One region of the Kocuria rhizosphaerae genome, then DNA from elsewhere that is predicted to be linked to it. Evidence: predicted binding sites of a transcription regulator. Region 1 holds the regulator's gene; the other holds the start of a gene.
The links. The regulator HspR, encoded in region 1, represses chaperone genes until heat shock. The targets are predictions, from matches to a motif close to AAGTTGAGTCNNNNNGACTCAACTT.
Positions count from the first base shown of each region.

Region 2: a site for HspR is predicted at 4,802-4,826, ahead of clpB (ATP-dependent chaperone ClpB). Genes of this name have one in related genera too.

Region 1 covers NZ_JBISWL010000078.1:6,543-14,069, forward strand. Annotated here, with positions in the region: gene ACH9EU_RS09245 (BCCT family transporter) at 1-951, opposite strand, end outside; gene dnaK (molecular chaperone DnaK) at 1,263-3,119, shown strand; gene ACH9EU_RS09255 (nucleotide exchange factor GrpE) at 3,116-3,781, shown strand; gene ACH9EU_RS09260 (DnaJ C-terminal domain-containing protein) at 3,943-4,962, shown strand; gene ACH9EU_RS09265 (heat shock protein transcriptional repressor HspR) at 4,964-5,404, shown strand; gene ACH9EU_RS09270 (GNAT family N-acetyltransferase) at 5,410-5,898, opposite strand; gene trmB (tRNA (guanosine(46)-N7)-methyltransferase TrmB) at 5,895-6,686, opposite strand; gene ACH9EU_RS09280 (TIGR00730 family Rossman fold protein) at 6,691-7,302, opposite strand; gene ACH9EU_RS09285 (Bcr/CflA family efflux MFS transporter) at 7,377-7,527, shown strand, end outside.
Region 2 covers NZ_JBISWL010000065.1:6,831-14,357, reverse strand. Annotated here, with positions in the region: gene purF (amidophosphoribosyltransferase) at 1-119, shown strand, start outside; gene purM (phosphoribosylformylglycinamidine cyclo-ligase) at 121-1,278, shown strand; gene ACH9EU_RS07145 (DUF3073 domain-containing protein) at 1,582-1,806, opposite strand; gene clpB (ATP-dependent chaperone ClpB) at 2,083-4,698, opposite strand; gene ACH9EU_RS07135 (MFS transporter) at 5,085-6,611, shown strand; gene ACH9EU_RS07130 (arginase family protein) at 6,638-7,527, opposite strand, start outside.

The sequences.
Region 1 (7,527 bases):
CAGCAGGAACGCCAGGATCAGGTTGGTGCTGGAGAGGTAGCGGATGCCCCGGGCGATGCCGGAGACGGCGGAGACCACGAAGCCCGCCGTGAGCACGGCGATGATCGCGATGAGCCCGCCGTTGCCGAAGGGCCCCCAGCCGGCGACGATCTGGAGACCCTGGGCGATCTGCACGGCCCCGATGCCCAGCGACGCGGCGGTGCCGAAGAGGGTCGCGAAGATGGCGAAGATGTCGATGAGCTTGCCGACCCCGCCCTCGGCCCGCTTCTTGCCCAGGAGCGGTACGAAGATGCGGCTGATCAGCGGCGCGCGGCCGCGCCGGTAGGCGCCGTAGGCGATGGCGGCCCCCACGACGGCATACATGGCCCATGGGTTCAGCGCCCAGTGGAACGCGGTCTGCACCAGGGCGAAGACGGTCATCTCCTCCGAGCCGGGGGCCGCGCCGAAGCCGGGGACCCCGGCTCCGAAGTGGTTCAGGGGCTCGGAGGCGCCGAAGAACATCAGGCCGATGCCCATGCCTGCGGCGAAGAGCATGGCCAGCCAGGCGAAGAACGAGTACTCCGGCTCCTCCTCGTCCGTGCCCAGCGGGATGCGCCCGGTCTTCGTGAAGCCCACGACGAGCATGAACAGCACGGCCAGCGTGGACATCGCGGTGAAGAACCAGCCGGTGTTGCCGGTCACCCACCCGAGGGCGGCCGTGGACGCCGTGGCCAGCGTCTCGGTGGACAGCACGCCCCAGGCGATGAAGGCGGCGATGCAGACGGCGGTGACGAGGAAGACGGTCCTGTCCGTGCCGTAGCTCAGCTTGCGGTCCTCCACGGCGATGCCGGGGACCAGGGCGGGGTGGATGCCGTGGGGGTAGGGGAGCTGCTCCCGCTTCCGCCGGTGGCCGGGCCAGCGCCGGGGCGTGTGCTGCTCGGACTCGTGGGGCGGCTGGGGAGGGGTGCTCACGGGGACCTCCTGCGGTGTCGGTGCGATGGGCGGCGTGCCGGCCGGGGCGATGGAGAGCGCGCACGCGCGGGTCCGTCGGTCCGGGCACGATGCTTCAGCGTAGCGAACGCGGCGGGGCCGCAGGAGAGGCCGAACCGTGACCTCGGGAGCGCGACCCCGGCTTGAGTGCTGACGACTCAACTTGTCTTGACAACGTCGGCTCACGTGGCAAACTTGAGCCAGGAAAACTCAAGACCTGAGACCTCCGGGAACTCCGAGCGGGCCCGTCGGCCCCCTCCCCGGTTCAGCTCGACACGAAGGAGAACGCATCCATGTCCCGTGCAGTAGGAATCGACCTCGGCACCACCAACTCCGTGGTGTCCGTGCTGGAGGGCGGCGAGCCCACCGTCATCGCCAACGCCGAGGGCAACCGGACCACCCCGTCGGTCGTCGCCTTCTCCAAGGACGGCGAGACCCTGGTCGGTGACATCGCCAAGCGCCAGGCCGTCACCAACGTGGAGCGCACCATCGCGTCCGTCAAGCGGCACATGGGCACCGACTGGTCCCAGGAGATCGACGGCAAGAAGTACACGCCGCAGGAGATCTCGGCACGCATCCTCATGAAGCTCAAGACCGACGCCGAGTCCTACCTCGGCGACAAGGTCAGCGACGCCGTGATCACCGTCCCGGCGTACTTCAACGACGCCGAGCGCCAGGCCACCAAGGAGGCCGGGGAGATCGCGGGCATGAACGTCCTGCGCATCGTCAACGAGCCGACCGCCGCGGCGCTGGCCTACGGGCTCGAGAAGGGCAAGGAGGACGAGCTCATCCTGGTCTTCGACCTCGGTGGCGGCACCTTCGACGTCTCCCTGCTCGAGGTGGGCAAGGACGAGGACGAGTTCTCGACCATCCAGGTCCGTGCGACCGCCGGCGACAACCGCCTCGGCGGCGACGACTGGGACCAGCGGGTCGTGGACTGGCTGCTCTCCCAGGTGAAGTCCAAGACGGGCGCGGACCTGTCCAAGGACAAGATCGCCCTGCAGCGACTGAAGGAGACGGCGGAGCAGGCGAAGAAGGAGCTGTCCTCCGCGACCAGCACCAACATCTCCCTGCAGTACCTCTCGGTCACCCCCGAGGGCCCGGTGCACCTGGACGAGCGCCTGACCCGCGCGAAGTTCGAGGAGCTCACCCGGGACCTGCTGGAGCGCACCGAGAAGCCGTTCAAGGACGTGATCGCCGAGGCCGGGATCTCCGTGTCCGACATCGACCACGTGGTCCTCGTCGGCGGCTCGACCCGCATGCCCGCCGTCGCGGAGACCGTGCAGCGCCTCGCCGGCAAGGAGCCGAACAAGGGGGTGAACCCGGACGAGGTCGTGGCCGTGGGCGCCGCGATCCAGGCCGGCGTGCTGAAGGGCGACCGCAAGGACGTCCTGCTGATCGACGTGACCCCGCTCTCGCTGGGCATCGAGACCAAGGGCGGGGTGATGACCAAGCTCATCGAGCGGAACACGGCCATCCCGACCAAGCGGTCGGAGACCTTCACCACCGCCGAGGACAACCAGCCCTCGGTGTCCATCCAGGTGTTCCAGGGAGAGCGCGAGTTCACCCGGGACAACAAGAACCTGGGCACCTTCGAGCTGACCGGTATCGCACCGGCCCCGCGCGGCATGCCGCAGATCGAGGTCACCTTCGACATCGACGCCAACGGCATCGTGCACGTGTCCGCCAAGGACAAGGGCACCGGCAAGGAGCAGTCGATGACCATCACGGGCGGCACCTCGCTGTCCAAGGACGAGATCGACCGCATGGTCAAGGACGCCGAGGCCAACGCCGAGGCCGACCGCAAGCGCCGTGAGGCCGCCGACCTGCGCAACAACGCGGAGCAGCAGGCGTACTCCGTCGACAAGCTGCTCAAGGACAACGACGAGAAGCTGCCGGCCGACGTCAAGTCCGAGGTCCAGGCCGACGTCGACGACCTGAAGAAGGCGCTCGAGGGCGAGGACGACGACGCCGTGAAGTCGGCCTACGACAAGCTGCAGCAGTCCCAGACCAAGCTCGGCGAGGCCCTCTACGCTCAGTCGCAGGCCGAGGGTGCCGAGGGCGCCCCGGGCGCGGGCGACACCGGTGCCGCCGGTGAGGAGGACATCGTCGACGCCGAGGTCGTCGACGACGAGGACGAGAAGAAGTGAGCATGCCCGACCCCACACCCGACCCCGAGGAGCACCGGACGAAGGCCGGCGACGGCCCGCCCTCCGGTGGCCCCGACGAGACGACCGCGCAGGACGCCGGCCCCCGTGAGGAGGCCGGCCCGGAGGGCCTGACCGTGGAGGACATCCTCTCGACGCCCCAGTCCGGCGACGCGGGCTCCGCCGACGCGGGCTCCGGCGCGGGCCCGGACGCCGGGCAGCAGGAGGCCGGGCAGCAGGACGCCTCTGCGGCGCTGGCCGCCGAGCGTCTCGAGGAGCTGCGCCGGCTGCAGGCCGAGTTCGTGAACTTCAAGCACCGCACGGCGCGGGAGAAGGAGCAGCTGAGGACGTTCGTCACCGGCGACCTCCTGCAGACGCTGCTGCCGGTGTTCGACGACATCGACGCGGCGCGCCAGGCCGGGGACCTCACGGAGGGCCCGTTCGCGGCCATCGCGAACAAGCTCGAGGAGACCCTGGCCCGCCAGGGGCTCACCCGGATCGGCGCGGTCGGGGAGAGGTTCGACCCGAACGTGCACGAGGCGGTGCTGCAGCAGCCCACGAGCGAGGTCGAGCCCGACCAGGTCTCGATGGTGCTGCGCTCCGGCTTCCGGGTCGGCGACCGTGTGGTGCGGCCCGCCCAGGTCGCCGTCGCGGTCGCCGAGTGAGGCCCGTCATGGCCTGATCCGCGCGACGTCAGGGGAGGTCCGGCAACGGACCTCCCCTGACGCGTCCACAGCACCGGTGCCGCCCGGCACCGGGCCACCCAGGACTTCCACCGGCTCCTGCTCGACAGGACCCCGACCGGCCCCCACAGAAAGGAGGCGTCATGGCCAGCCAGGACTGGATCGACAAGGACTTCTACAGCATTCTCGGCGTCTCCAAGGACGCGTCCGCGGCCGACGTCAAGAAGGCGTACCGCAAGCTCGCCCGCCAGTTCCACCCGGACCAGAACCCGGGCGACGCCGCGGCGGAGCAGAGGTTCAAGGACATCACCGAGGCCAACTCCGTCCTCTCGGACCCCGAGCAGCGCAAGCAGTACGACGCGATCCGCGCGATGGGCTCCGGCGCCCGCTTCACCGCGGGCGGCCCCGGCGGCCCCGGCGGCTCGGCGAACTTCGAGGACATCTTCGGCGACATCTTCGGCGGCGGCGGGCGCCGCCGCACCACCTACTCCACGGGCGGGCCCGGCGGGGCGGGCGGGTTCGAGGACCTGTTCTCCCAGTTCGGCGGCGGCTACGGGGCGCCCGGCGGCTACGGCGCCCCGGGCGGGTACCGAGGCCCCCAGGGACCTCCGGCGCGTGGGGACGACCTGCGCGCGGAGACGACCATCCCCTTCCGCTCCTGCGTGCACGGCACCACGGTCAGGCTGCGCCGCAGCAACGGCCAGGAGACCACGGTGCGCGTCCCACCGGGAGTGCGCGACGGCCAGCGGCTGAAGATCTCCGGCAAGGGCCACTCGGGTCCCGGCGGGGCCGGTGACCTCTACGTGACCGTGCACGTCACCCCGCACCCGTTCTTCCGGCGGGTGGAGGGCACGGACGACGTCGAGATCACCGTTCCGATCACGTTCCCGGAGGCGGCCCTGGGCGCCACCGTCGAGGTGCCCACCCTCGACGGTGGGACGGTGCGGCTCAAGGTGCCGGCGGGCACGTCCTCCGGCCGCCGGTTCCGCGTCAAGGGGCGCGGGTTCACCACGGCGAAGGGCTCGGGCAACCTCCTCGTGACGGTCGAGGTGCACGTCCCGGCCGAGCTCGACGAGCAGGCGAAGGACGCCGTGCGCGCGTACGCGGAGGCGACGGCCGGGGAGGACCCGCGGGCCGGCCTGATGGCGAAGGCCCGGGTCTGAGATGGCACTCGACGCCGACCAGCCGCTGTTCGTCATCTCCGTGGCCGCGGAGATCGCGGAGATGCACCCGCAGACGCTGCGCCAGTACGACCGGCTCGGCCTGGTGAAGCCGTCCCGCGCCCCGGGGCGGGCTCGCCGCTACTCGCAGCGCGACATCGAGAAGCTGCGGCAGATCCAGATCCTGTCCCAGGAGGGGGTCTCGCTCGAGGGCATCCGGCGGATCCTGCAGCTCGAGAACCAGGTCGCGGCCCTCCGGTCGCAGGTCGGCCAGCTGCGGGACGAGCTCGAGGCGGCCCGTGACCGGGCCGAGGAGTCCTCGAGGATCTTCGCCGCGGGCGTGGGCGGGGACGTGGTGCGGATGGCGCGCGGGTCGAGGCCTCGCGCGCGCCAGTTCTCCCAGGCGGTGGTCCTGTACCGGCCGCCGCGCCAGCAGGGCCGCTGAGCGGCTCAGCGCAGGTGCTTCTCGAAGCCCAGCTCGTGCACCTCGTCCGTGAGGACCCGGGCGCGACCGGTCAGTGGCGTGTACCCGCTGCCGAGGTACAGGGCTCGCGCCTCGGGCTGGCGGTTGCCGGTCGTGAGGTGGATCCGCCGATACCCCGCCGCGGCGACCTGCCGCTCGAGCTCGGCCAAGACCCGGCGGGAGAGACCGCGCCGACGGTGTGCCGGCGCCGTCCACAGCCGTTTCAGCTCGGCCGTGACGTCGTCGTACCGGCGGAACGCGCCGCCCGCGACGGCCGTCCCGGCCTCGAGGAGCAGCACGATCCCGCCGTCCGGCGGGCTGAAGTCCTCGACCGGGTGCCCGGCCATCTCCTGCTCGCCGATCTGCGTCCCGTAGCGCGTCACGTACTCCCGGCGGAGCCCCGCGAGCAGTGGCAGCGTGCGGGGGTCGCCCGGGGGCGCGACGACGAAGCCGTTCGGCCCGGCCCCGGCGCTCACGACCGTCGTCGGTAGGCGAGGTCGCGCGGCACCCGGCCGGCCTCCTGCGCCTTGCGCTCGAAGCTCGTGAGGACCCGCCCCTCCCAGCGGGGCGCCCACCCGGTGTCGGGGTGCTGGTCGTCGGCGACCGGTCCGGGGTGGAGGTTCTCGAAGTGCGGCGACGCGTCCAGCACCTCGCGCATCACGAGGGCGTACTCCTGCCAGTCCGTGGCCAGGCGCCACGTCCCGCCCGGTCGCAGCACGCGGGCGGCGAGCTCGGCGAACGCGGGGGAGACCAGGCGTCGTTTGTGGTGCCGCGTCTTGTGCCAGGGGTCGGGGAAGAACACCCACAGCTCGTCGACCGAGCCGGGGGCGAGCATGTGCTCGAGCACCTCCGGGGCGTTGGCCTGCACCACCCGGACATTGTCCACCCCCGCCTGGGCGGCCTTGAGCAGCAGGTCCGCGATGCCCGGCTTGTACACCTCGACGGCGAGGTGGTTCCGGCCCGGTTCCTGGGCGGCGGCGTGCACGATCGCCTCGCCCAGCCCGGAGCCCACCTCCACGACGAGGGGCGCCTCGCGCCCGAAGGCCGCGGCGGCGTCGAAGTCGTGGTCGGGGTGCACCGAGGTGTCGGTGCGCACCCTGGGCACGTCGAGGACCCGCGAGGGCGCCCAGTCGTCCCAGGCCTTCTGCCGCCGCGCGGTGAGGCGGTCGCCACGGCGCACGAAGGAGTAGGGCCGGCGGTGGAAGGCTTCGGGAACGGGGCCCTGCGCGGACCCCTCGGCGGGGGAGGAAGTGTGCTCGCTCATCGCCCTACATCCTAGGCGCAGGGCGGGCGGGGCCCTCACCGGCCGGTGCGGGCGGATCCGGCCGGCGCCGGTGCGGCGCCCGCCACGCCGCGAAACCGTCGAGCAGCTCGGCGGCGTCCCGGGCGACCACCGGGGCGTCCCGGTGCTCCGGGTGCACGAGCCCGGCCGCCGACATCGAGGCGACCGCCTCCAGCAGGGGGGTCCAGTAGCCGTCCACGTTGAGGAATCCCACCGGCTTGGCGTGCAGGCCCAGCTGGAGCCACGTCCACGCCTCGAAGATCTCCTCCAGGGTGCCCAGGCCGCCCGGCAGGGCCACGAACCCGTCGGCCAGCGCAGCCATGCCGGCCTTGCGCTCGTGCAGGGTCCGCACCACCCGCAGCTCGGTGAGCCCCGGATGGGCGGCCTCCCGGTCGACGAGGGCCTGCGGCATCACCCCGACGACCTCGCCGCCGCAGCTGAGCGCGGCGTCCGCGACGGCGCCCATGAGCCCCACGTGGCCGCCCCCGTAGACGATGCCCACGCCGCGACGGGCGAGGGCGGTCGCGAAGTCCCGGGCGGCGTCGGCGAGCTGGGGGTCGGATCCCCGGGAGGCCCCGGTGTACACGGCGAGTCTCATGGGGACATTCTCGGGGATCACGGCGCCGATAGCATGAGTCGCGTCCCGTTCCCGCGCCGGAAGGAGGTGCCCGCGTGTCCCCGCCACCTCCGGACGACGGCGTGCGGTCCCGCCTGGACCTCGCCGGTGGCGCCGACCGGGTCGTGCTCGTGGGGGCCCTGGGGGTCCTCAGCGCCGTCAGCCCGCTGGCCACGGACATGTACCTGGCCTCGATGCCCGCCATGG
Region 2 (7,527 bases), on a different contig from region 1:
ACGAGACCTCCACCGGGTGCGACCCCGGGCCGGACTCCGATCTCGAGGAGCTGCTCCTGCCCGAGGACCGCCGCCCCGCCCAGCCCGCAGACCAGCCCGAGACCGCGAAGGACGCCTGACATGGCCCAGCAGCCCACCCCCAACCGCTCCGTCACCTACGCCAGCGCGGGCGTGGACGTCGAGGCGGGCGACCGCGCCGTCGAGCTCATGAAGAGCGCGGTGAAGGCCACGCACACGGCCAACGTGGTCGGCGGGGTCGGCGGCTTCGCCGGGCTGTACGACGTCTCCGAGATCACCCGCTACCGCAAGCCCTACCTGGCGACCTCCACCGACGGGGTCGGCACGAAGGTCGCGATCGCCCAGACCCTCGACGTGCACGACACCATCGGCTGGGACCTCGTGGGCATGGTCGTGGACGACATCGTCGTGGTCGGCGCCAAGCCGCTCTACATGACCGACTACATCGCGACCGGCCGCGTGGTGCCCGAGCGGATCGCGGACATCGTGCGCGGCATCGCGGCCGCCTGCGAGCAGGCCGGCACGGCGCTCGTCGGCGGGGAGACCGCCGAGCACCCGGGTCTGCTGCGCCCGGACGAGTACGACGTCGCCGGCGCGGCCACCGGTGTCGTCGAGGCCGACGAGCTGCTCGGCCCGGACCGCGTGCGCTCCGGGGACGTGGTCATCGGCATGGCCTCGTCCGGGCTGCACTCCAACGGCTACTCCCTGGTGCGCAAGGTCGTCAACGTCGCCGGCTGGTCCCTGGACCGGCAGGTCACGGAGCTCGGCCGCACGCTGGGCGAGGAGCTGCTCGAGCCCACGCGCGTCTACGCCGCCGACGTCCTGGACCTGGCGGCCGCCTTCCCCGTCAACGGGCCGGACCGCACGACCGGGCACGGGGTGCGCGGATTCAGCCACGTGACCGGCGGCGGCCTCGCCGCGAACCTCGCCCGGGTGCTGCCCGCGGGGCTCGAGGCGACCGTCGACCGCGCCACCTGGGAGCTGCCCGTGATCTTCCAGCTCATCGGTCAGCTCGGCCACGTCCCCCTGGCCGATCTCGAGCGGACGCTCAACCTCGGCGTGGGCATGGTCGCGATCGTGGATCCGGCCGTGGCCGACGACGCCGTCGCGCACCTGTGCGCCCGCGGCGTGAACTCGTGGGTCATGGGCGCCGTGGCCGAGCTCGACCCGGACGCCGACCACAGCGGTCCCGACTGGGTGCAGGGCGCCAAGGGCGTGGACGGCGGCGCGGTCCGCATGGTCAACGCCTACGCGGGCTGAGCACCGGCTCCCCCCGCGCCGGGCGCGACTCCTCCGCCCCTCGCGCCGAGGAGTCGCGTCCGGCACTCCCCAGCACTCCCCCACACCGAGGAGTCTCTTCCGGCTACCACCACCATGTCGCGGCGTTTGAAGGCGCCTCGTCGGCGCGTCGGGGTGCAGAAGGCGCCCCGTCAGGGGGTGGGAGCCTCCCGGCAACGAGCAGCCGGCAACGAGCAGTGGGTGCTCCACGCGAAGAAGGTGCCCGTCCATGACGGGCACCTCGCGGGTGCAGATGCGGTTGGGACGAGCGGTGTTCCCGGCCGGCTACCGGCGGAAGTCCTCGTCGTAGTCGTCGGCGTACTTGTCGACGTAGGCGGAGTACTCGTCCTCGCTCTCGTCGACCGGCTCCACGACCGGCTCGCGCATCGGGGAGGACTGCTCGCGTCCCCGCAGTTCTCGCTGCAGTGCGGTCAGGTCGGTCTGCGGGCTGAAGTACTTCATCTCCCGCGCCTGCCGCGTCGCCTTCGCCTTTTGACGGCCGCGCCCCATGGCGTGACCCCCTCTGTCTCTTGGTCCGGACGGCGGTACACAGGCACAGAGTACGGCCCCGGAAATGTCTTATGAATGGTTCGTGAGACCAGGGTACATGGTTTGCCGGGTCGTTGCGCCCGGCCCCGGGCGCGCACGGCGGGCTGTCGGCCACCTCACGGGCAGCCCCCGGGACGGCGGCGCGGACGGCTCCCGGGACGTTCTCCGGATCCGTTCCGCCGGGCCCCGCGGCGCGCCCGGGCGGCCGGCGAGGCCGGCCCGGGTGCCGAGCCGGCCTCAGCCCGTGGCGCGGGCCTCCTCGCGCACCGCGGTGACGGTGAGCCCGTCCGCCACGGCGTCGGAGTTGACGTCGACCCGGACCGCGTCCCCGTCCGCGACCTCCCCGGAGAGGATGGCCTTGGCCAGGCGGTCGCCGATCTCGCGCTGCACGAGGCGGCGCAGCGGCCGGGCGCCGTAGGCGGGGTCGTAGCCGGTGATGCCCAGCCACTCCGTGGCCGCCGGGGTGACCTCCAGGGTCAGCCGCCGCTGGCCGAGGCGCCGGGCCAGCTGGGCCACCTGGATGTCCACGATCTTCGCCAGGTCGGCCGTGGACAGCGGGTCGAACAGGATGACGTCGTCGAGGCGGTTGAGGAACTCGGGCTTGAACGAGGCGTTCACCACGTCCATCACCGCCTTGTTCTTGGCCTCCTGGTCGATCGTCTGGTCCACCAGGAACTGGCTGCCGAGGTTCGAGGTCAGGATCAGGATGACGTTGCGGAAGTCCACGGTCCGTCCCTGGCCGTCGGTGAGCCGCCCGTCGTCGAGCACCTGCAGGAGGATGTCGAAGACGTCGGGGTGGGCCTTCTCGATCTCGTCGAGCAGGACCACCGAGTAGGGGCGGCGCCGCACGGCCTCCGTCAGCTGACCGCCCTCCTCGTAGCCGACGTAGCCGGGAGGGGCGCCGACCAGGCGGGCGACCGTGTGCTTCTCCCCGTACTCGGACATGTCGATCCGGACGAGGGCCCGCTCGTCGTCGAACTGGAACTCCGCGAGGGACTTGGCGAGCTCGGTCTTGCCGACACCGGTGGGGCCGAGGAACAGGAAGGAGCCGATGGGCCGGTCCGGATCCGCGATGCCGGCGCGCGAGCGGCGCACGGCGTCGGCCACGGTGGTCACGGCCCGGCGCTGGCCGATGAGCCGCTTGCCGAGCACCTCTTCCATGTGCAGCAGCTTCTCGGTCTCGCCCTGCAGCATCCGGCCGGCGGGGATGCCGGTCCACGCCGAGACCACCTCGGCCACGTCGTCGGCCGAGACCTCCTCGGAGACCATCGTGTCGCGCTGCTCGGTGGAGTCCTCCTGGGCCTGTGCCGCGTCGAGCTCCGTCTGCAGGGCCGGGATCTCGCCGTACAGCAGCCGGGAGGCCTCTCCGAGATCACCCTGGCGCTGGGCCATCTCCGCCTGCGAGCGCAGGTTGTCGATGCGTTCCTTGAGCTCGCCCACCCGGTTGAGCCCGGCCTTCTCGGCCTCCCACCGGGCGTTGAGGGCGTCCAGCTCGGCGCGCTTGTCGGCGAGCTCGGCCCGCAGCGCCTCGAGCCGCTCGACCGACGCGGGGTCGGTCTCCCGCTCGAGGGCCAGCTCCTCCATGGTCAGCCGGTCGACGGCGCGGCGCAGCTGGTCGATCTCCTCCGGCGCGGAGTCGATCTCCATGCGCAGGCGGGACGCGGCCTCGTCGACGAGGTCGATGGCCTTGTCCGGGAGCTGACGGCCCGGGATGTACCGGTGGGAGAGGGTCGCGGCGGCCACGAGCGCGGAGTCCGCGATCTGCACCTTGTGGTGGGCCTCGTAGCGCTCCTTGAGCCCGCGCAGGATCGCGACCGTGTCCTCCACGGAGGGCTCGCCCACGTAGACCTGCTGGAAGCGGCGCTCGAGCGCGGCGTCCTTCTCGATGTTCTCGCGGTACTCGTCCAGGGTGGTGGCACCGATCATGCGCAGCTCGCCGCGGGCGAGCATGGGCTTGAGCATGTTGCCCGCGTCCATGGCGCCCTCGGCGGCCCCGGCGCCCACGACCGTGTGGAGCTCGTCGATGAACGTGACGGTCCGGCCCTCGGACTTCTTGATCTCCTCCAGGACGGCCTTGAGCCGCTCCTCGAACTCACCGCGGTACTTGGCGCCCGCCACCATGGATCCGAGGTCGAGGGAGACGAGCGTCTTGTCCCGCAGGGACTCGGGGACGTCGCCGGCCACCATGCGCTGGGCGAGGCCCTCGACGACGGCGGTCTTGCCCACGCCGGGCTCGCCGATCAGGACGGGGTTGTTCTTGGTGCGGCGGGACAGGACCTGGACCACGCGCCGGATCTCGGAGTCCCGGCCGATCACGGGGTCGAGCTTGCCCTCGCGGGCCATGGCGGTGAGGTCGGTGCCGAACTTCTCGAGCGCCTGGAAGGTGCCCTCGGGGTCGGGGGTGGTCACGCGGCGGTCTCCTCTCACGGACGGGACGGTGGTCTTGAGCTGATCGGGGCCGGCCCCGGCGGCGCGCAGGATCTCGCCGACCCTGCCCTCCTGCTGGGCGAGGCCGTACAGGAGGTGCTCGGTGGAGATGTACTCGTCGCCGAGGGACCGGGCGAACTGCTCCGCGGCCTGGATCGCCTGGAGGGAGCCCCGGTTGAACTGCGCCTGGGCCGTGTTCGCCCCCGACGCCGAGGGCAGCGCCTTGATCGCGGCGCTGGCCTGCGCCGAGACGGCGTCGACGTCGGCCCCGGTGGCCTTCAGGACGGCGACGGCCACGCCCTCGCGCTGGTCGAGGAGGGCCTTGAGGATGTGGGCGGGCTCGATCTGCGGGTTGCCCGCGGTCGAGGCATTGGTGGAGGCGGCGGAGAGGGCCTCCTGCGACTTGGTGGTGAACTTGGTCTCCACGGCTGCTCCTGTGGTGCTCCGGGTCGGTCGTTCCGGTTCGGCGGACGGGTCGGTCGGACTGCCCGGGACGCTCCCGCACCGGGTGCGCACGGACAGTTCAGCTAACCTGAGTCTAACTCACTCAACCCTGGGCGAACAGGGGTGTTTTCGTCACGGCCCCGGCCGGCCGGCACGGCCGGGGCGGGCCGCTCGAGGAGCCGGGGGCACGAGGTCGGGGCGCGAGACCTCTATCACATCGTTCGTGATTTGTCCAAGATCACACCCCCGAACCGTTGGGTGGCGCCATCCTGGCCCGTAGTGTCGGGAACTCCTCCAGTTCGGCCCGACGACGCGCTGTTCCTCCTCCCACGTTCCACATGGCACGTTCCCCACGGAAGGACCCGCTCATGTCCGCTCCCCGCACTGCGGTGCTCCAGGTGATCAACGCACCCGGCCCCACCGGAACCCGTTTCGCCCTCTTCGCCCTGGCCCTCGGCGGCTTCGGCGTGGGCACCACCGAGTTCGCCTCGATGGGCCTGCTGCCCTTCATCGCCGAGGACATGGATGCCTCCATCCCCTCCCTCGCGCACTCCATCTCGCTCTACGCCCTGGGCGTCGTGGTCGGCGCACCGCTCATCACGACCCTGGCCGCCCGCGTCGAGCGCAAGAAGCTGCTGCTGGGGCTGATGACCGCGTTCACCCTCGGCAACGCCTTCTCGGCGGCCGCGCCCTCCCTCGACGCGCTGTACGCGGCGCGGTTCCTCTCCGGCCTGCCCCACGGCGCCTACTTCGGGATCGCCGCGGTCGTGGCCTCCTCACTGGTGCCGCGCGAACGCCGGGGGACCGCCGTGGCGCGGGTCGCCCTGGGCCTGACCGTCGCCAACATCGTGGGCGTGCCCCTGGCCGCCGCCCTCGGCGGGGCCTTCGGCTGGCGCGCCGGCTACGGTCTCGTCGTCGTCATCGGCCTGCTGACCGTCGCGGCCCTGGCCGTCTTCGTGCCCAGAACCCGTCCGGGCGGAACCGTGTCCGTGGCCCAGGAGGTCCGCGCCCTGGGACGCCCCCAGGTGACCCTGACCCTGGCCGCGGGAACGATCGGGTTCGGCGGGATGTTCGCCGTCTACACCTTCGTCTCCCCCACCTTGACCGAGCACACCGGCCTCGGGCTGGCGGCCGTGCCGTGGGTGCTGGCCGTGTTCGGCGTCGGCATGACCCTGGGGTCCCTGCTGGTGGGCCCCCTGCTGGACCGTTCGGTGGAGCGGACCGCCGTGTGGGCCGGAGCGGTCTCCGCCGCGGCGCTGGCCTTCTTCGGGCTCTTCTCGCACCTCGCCGTCGCGGCCGTCCTGGGCGTGCTGTGGATCGGCGTCATGGGCTCCGTCTTCACCACCGCGCTGCAGATGCGTCTGCTGCGCGAGGCCAAGGACGCGCCTTCGCTGACCGCGGCCATGAACCACGCGGCGTTCAACCTGGCCAACGCCATGGGCGCCTTCCTGGGCGGCGCCGTGATCTCCGCCGGCTGGGGCTACCGCGCCCCGGCGTGGGTGGGCGTCGGTCTCGCCCTCGTGGGACTGCTGGTGCTGGCCTACGCGGTCCGGCTGCAGCGGTCGGCCCGGACCGCGCCGGCGGTCTCCCCCGTGCCGGGCGCCTCGGGGTCCGCGATCGCGGAGGCCTCCGGTTCCGGGATCCTGGACGCCGCCCGCTCCGGCGCCCCGGTCCCGGGAGACGTTCCGGAGTCCGGTGGCGCGCCGGAGCCCGTTCGCCACGGATTCCTCACCACGTGGCCGGCCCGCGTCCTCGGTCCCCTGGTCGTGCTCCTGCCCGATCCGGCGGATCCCGAGCTGTTCGTGGCCGGAAGCCGCCGCACGCCGCTCCCGGACGACCTCGTCCTCTCGAGCTTCGCCCGGGCGCCGGAACGGGTCGGCGCCTCCGCGCGGTGATCCGCCCCCGGCGGGCGTCCTCGCGTTCAGCCGCCGGGCAGCGCGGCCGCGAGGTCGGCGACGAGGCGGACGATGCGCCGGGCCTGGGACCGGTCGTCGTCCTGGTCGGGGTCGTAGACGGCCAGGCTCGTGCCTGCGCAGCCGCCGAGGGACACCGCGGCGGTCAGCGCACGGGTCAGTTGCGGCCACGTGAGTCCGCCCGGTTCGTCCTCGATGTCCGGCAGCCCCTGGGCGGGGAGCGCGTCCGGATCGAGCACGTCCAGGTCCACGTGCAGCCACCACCTCCCGTGCACGCTCCGCAGCTGCCGCACGGCCGCACGCGCGCAGTCCCCCGGCGCCGCGGCCACTTCCTGCACGTCCCAGAGGCTGACGCCGCGCTGGGCCAGGGAGCCCACGCCGAACCGCCGGCGCCACTCGTGGTCGCGCGGGCCCAGCACAGCAAGCTCCCGCCCGTCGAGGGCGGGGATCCGCTCGGCCAGGGGCCCGCGCAGCCCCCGGCCGGTCAGCCCGAGCAGCAGCCCGATCTCCGCATTGGCGGCCTCGCCGTCCTCGGAGCGTTCCAGCGGCATGGTGTCCTCGTGCCCGTCGACGTGGAGCAGGCCCATCCCGCCGTCGGCCTGCAGCGCGGGAACGATGCCGAGCAGGACGGCGCAGTCCCCGCCGACCACGCAGGGGAACCGTCCCGCCCGGACGGCCCCGGCCACGCGGGACCCGAGCGAGACGGCCATCGCCGCCAGCGCCGACTCGTTCATCAGCGTCGTCAGCTCCCCGCGGCCGGGATCCGGGGCGGGCAGTGCGACGTCGCCGCCGTCCACGACCGTGTGCCCGGACCAGGCGCGGTCCAGCCCCGCCTCGCGCAGGACCTGCGCCGCCACCGCCTGGTGCCCCGCGCGGCCGTAGCCGTCGAAGGGGACGC